3 regions of the Streptomyces shaanxiensis genome follow, and region 2 is predicted to be linked to each of the others. Evidence: riboswitches for the same ligand, from Rfam matches in the RefSeq annotation. Region 2 holds a riboswitch; each other region holds the start of a gene.
The links. A riboswitch is a leader RNA that binds a small molecule or an ion and turns the genes downstream of it on or off. The one in region 2 is predicted to bind cobalamin.
Positions count from the first base shown of each region.

Region 1 (2,257 bases), on a different contig from region 2:
CGACGAAGCGCATGACGGCGTCGAACCCCTCGCTGTCCTGCCGCCATTTCTCGAAGCGGGTCGTGTTACTCGTGATCACGATGTACAGGCCCTGCACGGCCCAGGCGAGCAGGGCGAGCGCGGCCACGATCCAGACGGCCCGGGTGACGTTGGTGTAGGAGATCCAGCGGCGCCATTTCCTGGGGCGGGTGGTGCCGCGGCGGGCCTCCAGACGGATCGTCAGCCGGTGCCAGTGGCCCACGAACCCCCGCCTGGCCCAGCTGCCCGCCCGCCTCGGAGCCAGTGTCGCCATCGGCGCGTTGCGCGGCCGCTCCTTGCCGGGCGGGTGACGGACGACCCTCGTCATCGGACGACCCTCGTCATCGTGCGTCTCCTTCCGAGAAGGCTCTCGAAACGGAGGGACCGCGGGCGCCGACACCTACCTCCATGGAAGCACTCCCGGAACTCCCCGCAACCCGGCGGCCCTCGGCGAAAACCCCAGGCCGCCGCCGTACCGGTCCGGCAGACTCGGCCGCATGGACATCGTGATCCGGCAGGCGAGACCCGCCGAGTACGAGGCACTCGGCGAGATCACCGCCCAGGCCTACCTCCAGGACGGCCTCCTCGACTTCGGCGAGCACGACGAGTACCTCGGCGTACTGAAGGACGTGGCAAGGCGGGCGGCCGCCGCCGAGGTACTGGTGGCCACCGACGGCGACAAGCTCCTGGGCGGCGTCACCTTCGTCCCGTCCGGCGGCCCCATGGCCGACATAGCCCGCTCCGGCGAGGCCGAGATCCGGATGCTCGCCGTCGATCACACGGCGCGGGGACGCGGAGCCGGCGAGGCCCTCGTACGCGCCTGCGTCGAACGCGCACGGGCCACGGAGGGCTGCGTACGCATCGTCCTGTCCTCCCAGCGCACCATGCACGGCGCCCACCGCATCTACGAACGTCTGGGCTTCGTCCGCACACCGGATCGGGACTGGAATCCGATCCCGCACCTCACCGACATCACTCTTCTCACCTATGAGTTGACGCTCTGAAACCAGCGCGACACAACATCTGGGGGTGGCGTGGCGGGTGAGCACAAGATGTATGCTCGTCCTCGCTGTCGCCGCAGGGGAATCCGGTGCGAATCCGGAACTGTCCCGCAACGGTGTACTTGTGCATGTCTGCTCCCGGGACGCGGTTCCCGGGACACGGCGCGCACAGGAGTCAGTCCGAGGACCTGCCGACAGCGCGCCCGGCCACCCGGCCGGTGCGCTCTGACGTCCGGGCCTCGTGGAGTGGGTCGGTGGACGCGACGCCGCGTGCGCTCGTGTGCTGCCCCCTGCCCTCCGCAAGGCCCCCGTGCCGAGCGAGGGAGAGCCCCCACGTGACCATCGCGCCAGCAGATCCGGCCTCAGCCGTCCCGACCGTCGCCATCGACGAGGACGCCCCGGGAACCGCCTTGCTGCGGACCCTGACCGAGCTGACCGCCGACCTCCCCGACGCCGACGCCGGCCGGGTCGCCGCCGCCGCGCTGCGCGGCCGGTCCGCCCGCGCCGACGAGGCGGAGCTGCGCGAGCTGGCCACCGAGGCGGCGGCCGGCCTCATCTCCGAGGACCCCGCCTACAGCAGGCTGGCCGCCCGGTTGCTGACCATCTCCATCGCCGCCGAGGCCGCCTCGCAGGGCGTCACGTCCTTCACCGAGTCGGTCGCGGTCGGGCACCGCGAGGGCCTCGTCGCCGACCGGACCGCCGAGTTCGCGCGGATCCACGCGGCCCGCCTCGACGCCCTGATCGACACCGGCGCCGACGACCGCTTCGGCTACTTCGGCCTGCGCACCCTGCACAGCCGGTACCTGCTCCGGCACCCGATCACCCGCAAGGTCATCGAGACGCCCCAGCACTTCATGCTGCGCGTCGCCGCCGGTCTCGCCGAGGACGACACCGTCCGCTCCGTCGATGAAGTCGCCGCGCTCTACGGGCTCATGAGCCGCCTCGACTACCTCCCCTCCTCCCCCACCCTCTTCAACTCCGGCACCCGGCACCCCCAGATGTCGTCCTGCTACCTCCTCGACTCCCCGCTCGACGAGCTGGACTCCATCTACGACCGCTACCACCAGGTCGCCCGCCTCTCGAAGCACGCCGGCGGCATCGGCATCGCGTACTCCCGCGTCCGCAGCCGCGGTTCGCTGATCCGCGGCACCAACGGCCACTCCAACGGCATCGTCCCGTTCCTGAAGACGCTCGACGCCTCCGTCGCCGCCGTGAACCAGGGCGGCCGGCGCAAGGGT
Region 1 covers NZ_BAAAZY010000012.1:894,192-896,448, reverse strand. Annotated here, with positions in the region: gene ABD932_RS27075 (NACHT domain-containing protein) at 1-346, opposite strand, end outside; gene ABD932_RS27070 (GNAT family N-acetyltransferase) at 516-1,022, shown strand; cobalamin riboswitch at 1,075-1,229, shown strand; gene ABD932_RS27065 (ribonucleoside-diphosphate reductase subunit alpha) at 1,355-2,257, shown strand, end outside.
Region 1: another riboswitch for cobalamin. It lies ahead of ABD932_RS27065 (ribonucleoside-diphosphate reductase subunit alpha); the one in region 2 lies ahead of ABD932_RS42570 (cobalamin biosynthesis protein).

Region 2 (2,257 bases):
TCATGACGTACGCCCCTTCACGATGCGGCGAGCGGCGACACAGGCGCCGAGAGCCAGCCAACTGACGCGCTTCGACAGCCGTACGGCCCGCTCGATGTCGTGGACGGCGACGGTGCGCCCCGCCCCGTTGAGGACGGGCCGGTGCTCGACCCGCCCGCCGTACGACAGGGTCCCGCCCAGCCGAACCCCGAGCGCCCCCGCGAACGAGGCCTCCACGGGGCCTGCGTTGGGGCTCGGATGCTTGGCGGCGTCGGCGCGCCAGGCCCGTACCGCCCCTCGGGGATCGCCTCCGGCGACCGTCGCGAGTACGGCTGTCAGCCGCGCCCCCGGCCACCCGGCGACGTCGTCGAGCCGCGCCGAAGCCCACCCGTACCGCCGAAACCGGGGCGACCTGTGCCCCACCATGGCGTCCAGCGTGTTGACGGCCCGGAACCCGAGCAGCCCCGGCACCCCGCCGACGGCGCCCCACACGAGCGCCCCCACCACCGCGTCGGAGGTGTTCTCGGCGACGGACTCCACGACGGCCCGCGCGATCCCGTCGGCGTCCAGCGCCTGCGGATCCCGCCCGCACAGATGCGGCAGCCGTTCCCGGGCCCCCTCGACGTCCCCCGTCTGCAGAGCACGCCCGATGACCCGGGCCTCGCGCGCGAGCGAGGTCCCGCCGACAACGGCCCAGGTGGCGGCGGCGGTCAGTGCGACGGAGGCGGTACGGGACGGACGGACGGCTCGCTGCGCGACGGCACCGAGCGCCACGGCACCCCCCGCACACACGGCGGTGTGCAGCGCGCCCCACCCCCGGTGATCCCGCCACGCCACCTTCTCCACGGCCCCTGCGGCCCGCCCGAACGCGGCGACCGGATGCCCGCGACGCGGATCGCCGAGCAGCAGATCACCGAGAAGTCCGGCGGCGGCGCCGTACGCGAAGACGCGATCGGCACGCATCGGGGTCAGCCGGCGTTCGGTTCAGACGAGGGTCCGAGACTGCATGTCGATCGGCAGGCGAGCATCGCGTTATGTCCTCACTCAGGGTGTCCACGCCCTGGTACGACGAGACCGGCGGCGAGAGTTCCTGGCTCCCGGGGCTATCTACCCCGGTGACAGTGGCGGGACCGCGCCGGATTCACACCGGCTTCCTCTCCTGCCGCCGTATATGGCTCCGGCAGTCCACCATGGGGTTGGAAGGGGCGTCAACTTGCCTTTGACCTGCGACGGGAGAGTGTGCGAAGGCCCACACAGACGTGAGGTGCGGGACGGTGGTCCGTCCCGCACCTCAGGTGTTCTCGCGCGCTGTGCGTCAGGCCACGATCAGATAGATCCCGTACCCCACGGCAGCCGCGCACGCCGCGAAGCACGCATACGCCCCCGTCACCGCGAGCGCGGCCGAGCCCCCCTGCGCGGAGGCCTTCTCCTGGCGGGACAGGCCCGCGATGCCGAGGGTGAACAGGCCCACCAGGGCCACGGTGACCACGAGGCTGACGCCGAAGACGGAGCCGAGAGCTGCCCAGTCGATCTTCATGCTTCTACTTCCTGAGGAGATAAGTCGAGTAACCGGGCGGGAGTCAGACGGTGGCCTGCGAAGGCGCTGCCTCGGAGGCGGGGGCCGGAATCGTGGCCGACAGGTCCTCGGTCGCCGTGCCCGCCGGAGGCGGGGTCACCGCGGCGATGGCGGTGGTCACCACGCCGGCCGGCTCGTCGGTCTCGTTGACGTTCGTGTGGTCGACGACCTCGCGGCGGGAGACCTTCCAGATCGCGGCGCTGGAGGTGACCAGGAAGACCGCGACGAGGGCGGTGCCCCAGGCGCCGAAGCCGGTCACGTACTCCGCGAGTGCGCCGACCAGGGCCGCGGCCGGGAGCGTGAGGCCCCAGGCGACGAACATGCGGGTGGCGGTCGACCAGCGGACCACGCCGCCCTTGCGGCCGAGGCCCGCGCCCATCACCGCGCCGGAGACGGAGTGCGTGGTGGAGAGGGAGAAGCCGAGGTGGGAGGAGGCCAGGATGACCGTCGCGGCGCTGGTCTGGGCGGCGAAGCCCTGCTGCGGCTGGAGGTCGGTCAGGCCCTTGCCCATGGTGCGGATGATGCGCCAGCCGCCGAGGTAGGTACCGAGCGCGATGGCCACGCCCGCGGAGAGGATGACCCACATGGGCGGGTCGGAGTCGGGGGCGAGGGTGCCGCCGGCGACCAGGGCGAGGGTGATGATGCCCATCGTCTTCTGCGCGTCGTTGGTGCCGTGGGCGAGGGAGACCAGGCCGGCGGAGG
Region 2 covers NZ_BAAAZY010000036.1:23,825-26,081, forward strand. Annotated here, with positions in the region: gene ABD932_RS42565 (cobyric acid synthase) at 1-4, opposite strand, end outside; gene ABD932_RS42570 (cobalamin biosynthesis protein) at 1-942, opposite strand; cobalamin riboswitch at 1,042-1,187, opposite strand; gene ABD932_RS42575 (hypothetical protein) at 1,295-1,516, opposite strand; gene ABD932_RS42580 (inorganic phosphate transporter) at 1,560-2,257, opposite strand, start outside.

Region 3 (2,257 bases), on a different contig from region 2:
CCTCGTACATGCGCTCGCTGGTGTACGCCACCTTTCGCTCCCCGATCCGGTCGACGCCGGGGACCACGGTGGCGGCCATCGCGAGATGCTCGGCGTCGAACTCGACGGCCACGGTGAACGGACCGGCGCTCACCGGCTGCTGACGGACCGCCAGCGCGGCCGCCTCCTTGGCCGCGGCACGGATGTCGGCGGCGGTCCTGGCCGGCGTTCGGCACACGGCCGCGTACCGCGACACATGGTCCTTGACGGCGACCTTCAGCGCCTCGGGCGCGTACCCGAGCGCGTCCTCGCAGGCCACGTCGTCGCCGGTGACGAGGACGACGGGGACGCCGTACTCGGCGACGACGTGCGCGTTCAGCAGCCCCTCGCTCGCCCGTACGTCGTTCAGCCACACCCCTGTGATCTGGTTCGCGAGGTAGGTGTGCGCGAGGACACCCTCCATCCCGGCGCCCGCGTGGTAACCGACGAAGGCGATGCCGTCCACGTCGCCGTGCTGCACGCCCTCGACCATGGACAGCGCCTTGTGCCGGCCGGTGAGCATCTCGGCCCGCTCGTCGAGCCGTTCGAGCAGCAGATTGCGCATGCTCCAGTGGGCCTCGTTGATGAGGACGGAGTCGGCGCCCCCGTCGAAGAAGCCCAGCACGGCGGCGTCGACGTCCGAGGTGAACATCCCCCGGCACCGCTCCCACTGCGGCGTCCCCGGCAGCACGTCGCCCGGCCAGGTCACGCCGGTGGCGCCCTCCATGTCGGCGCTGATGAGGATCTTCATGTTCCGTCACGTTACGCGCCGACGAGGGAACCCGCCATGAAGGGGACGAACGCCACTTTCACGCCCCCCAGGCGCGCTTGTCAGCCACCCTGTGCGGGCACTACTGTCACCACGCCTTGGTGAACGGGAAATCCGGTGTGATGCCGGTGCGGCCCTCGCCACTGTGAATCGGGAAGTCCGGCTCCAGCCCTCACGGGCAGCCACTGGGTCCTAGGACCCGGGAAGGCGGAGCACGGGCGGTGGTACCCGTCAGCCAGGAGACCGGCCAAGGCGCGTCAACCATCCACGAGGTGCTGGAGAGGGTCTGCTGAGCCATGCACATAGCCGAGGGTTTCCTCCCGCCGGCGCACGCGGTCGCCTGGGGCGTCGCGTCCGCGCCGTTCGTAGTCCACGGAGTCCGGTCACTCACCCGTGAGGTCAGGGAGCACCCGGAGAGCACACTGCTCCTCGGCGCCTCCGGAGCCTTCACCTTCGTCCTGTCCGCGCTGAAGCTGCCCTCGGTGACCGGCAGCTGCTCGCATCCCACCGGCACGGGGCTCGGCGCCATCCTGTTCCGGCCACCGATCATGGCGGTCCTGGGCACCATCACCCTGCTCTTCCAGGCGCTGCTGCTCGCGCACGGCGGTCTGACCACGCTCGGCGCCAACGTCTTCTCGATGGCGATCGTCGGCCCCTGGGCCGGATACGCGATCTACAAACTGCTGCGCCGCTACGACGTGCCGCTGATGGTCGCCGTCTTCTTCGGGGCGTTCCTCGCCGACCTGTCCACCTACTGCGTCACCAGCGTCCAGCTGGCGCTCGCCTTCCCCGACCCGAGCAGCGGATTCCTGGGCGCGCTCGGCAAGTTCGGGTCCATCTTCGCCATCACCCAGATCCCGCTCGCGGTCAGCGAGGGACTGCTCACGGTGCTCGTGATGCGGCTGCTGGTGCAGTCCAGCAAGGGGGAACTGACCCGGCTGGGCGTGCTCCTCACCAAGAAGCAGTCCGCGACCCAGACCGAGGCGGTGGCCCGATGAGCAAGAACACGAAGATCAACGTCCTGCTGCTGCTCGTCGTGGCCGCCCTCGCCGTGCTGCCGCTGGCCCTGGGCCTCGGCGACCACAAGGAGGAGCCGTTCACGGGCGCCGACGGCGAGGCGGAGACGGCGATCACCGAGATCAAGCCGGACTACGAGCCCTGGTTCTCGCCGCTGTACGAGCCGCCGTCGGGTGAGATCGAGTCGGCCCTGTTCTCCCTCCAGGCAGCGCTCGGCGCCGGTGTCCTCGCCTACTACTTCGGGCTGCACCGCGGGCGGCGGCAGGGAGAACAGCGGGCGCTCGCCCAGCGGGAGACCGAGGCCACACCGGACGAGTCCCCCGCCGAACGGGCCTGAGCCCGCGTGCTGCCGATCGACGCGGCGGCGCACAGCAGTCGCTGGCGCCGCCGTCACCCCGTGGACAAGGCCGTGCTCGGGCTCGGCCTCACCGTGCTCGCCGTCTCGCTGCCGCC
Region 3 covers NZ_BAAAZY010000010.1:235,736-237,992, reverse strand. Annotated here, with positions in the region: gene ABD932_RS15130 (M55 family metallopeptidase) at 1-769, opposite strand, end outside; cobalamin riboswitch at 870-1,053, shown strand; gene ABD932_RS15125 (energy-coupling factor ABC transporter permease) at 1,084-1,785, shown strand; gene ABD932_RS15120 (energy-coupling factor ABC transporter substrate-binding protein) at 1,782-2,141, shown strand; gene cbiQ (cobalt ECF transporter T component CbiQ) at 2,148-2,257, shown strand, end outside.
Region 3: another riboswitch for cobalamin. It lies ahead of ABD932_RS15125 (energy-coupling factor ABC transporter permease); the one in region 2 lies ahead of ABD932_RS42570 (cobalamin biosynthesis protein).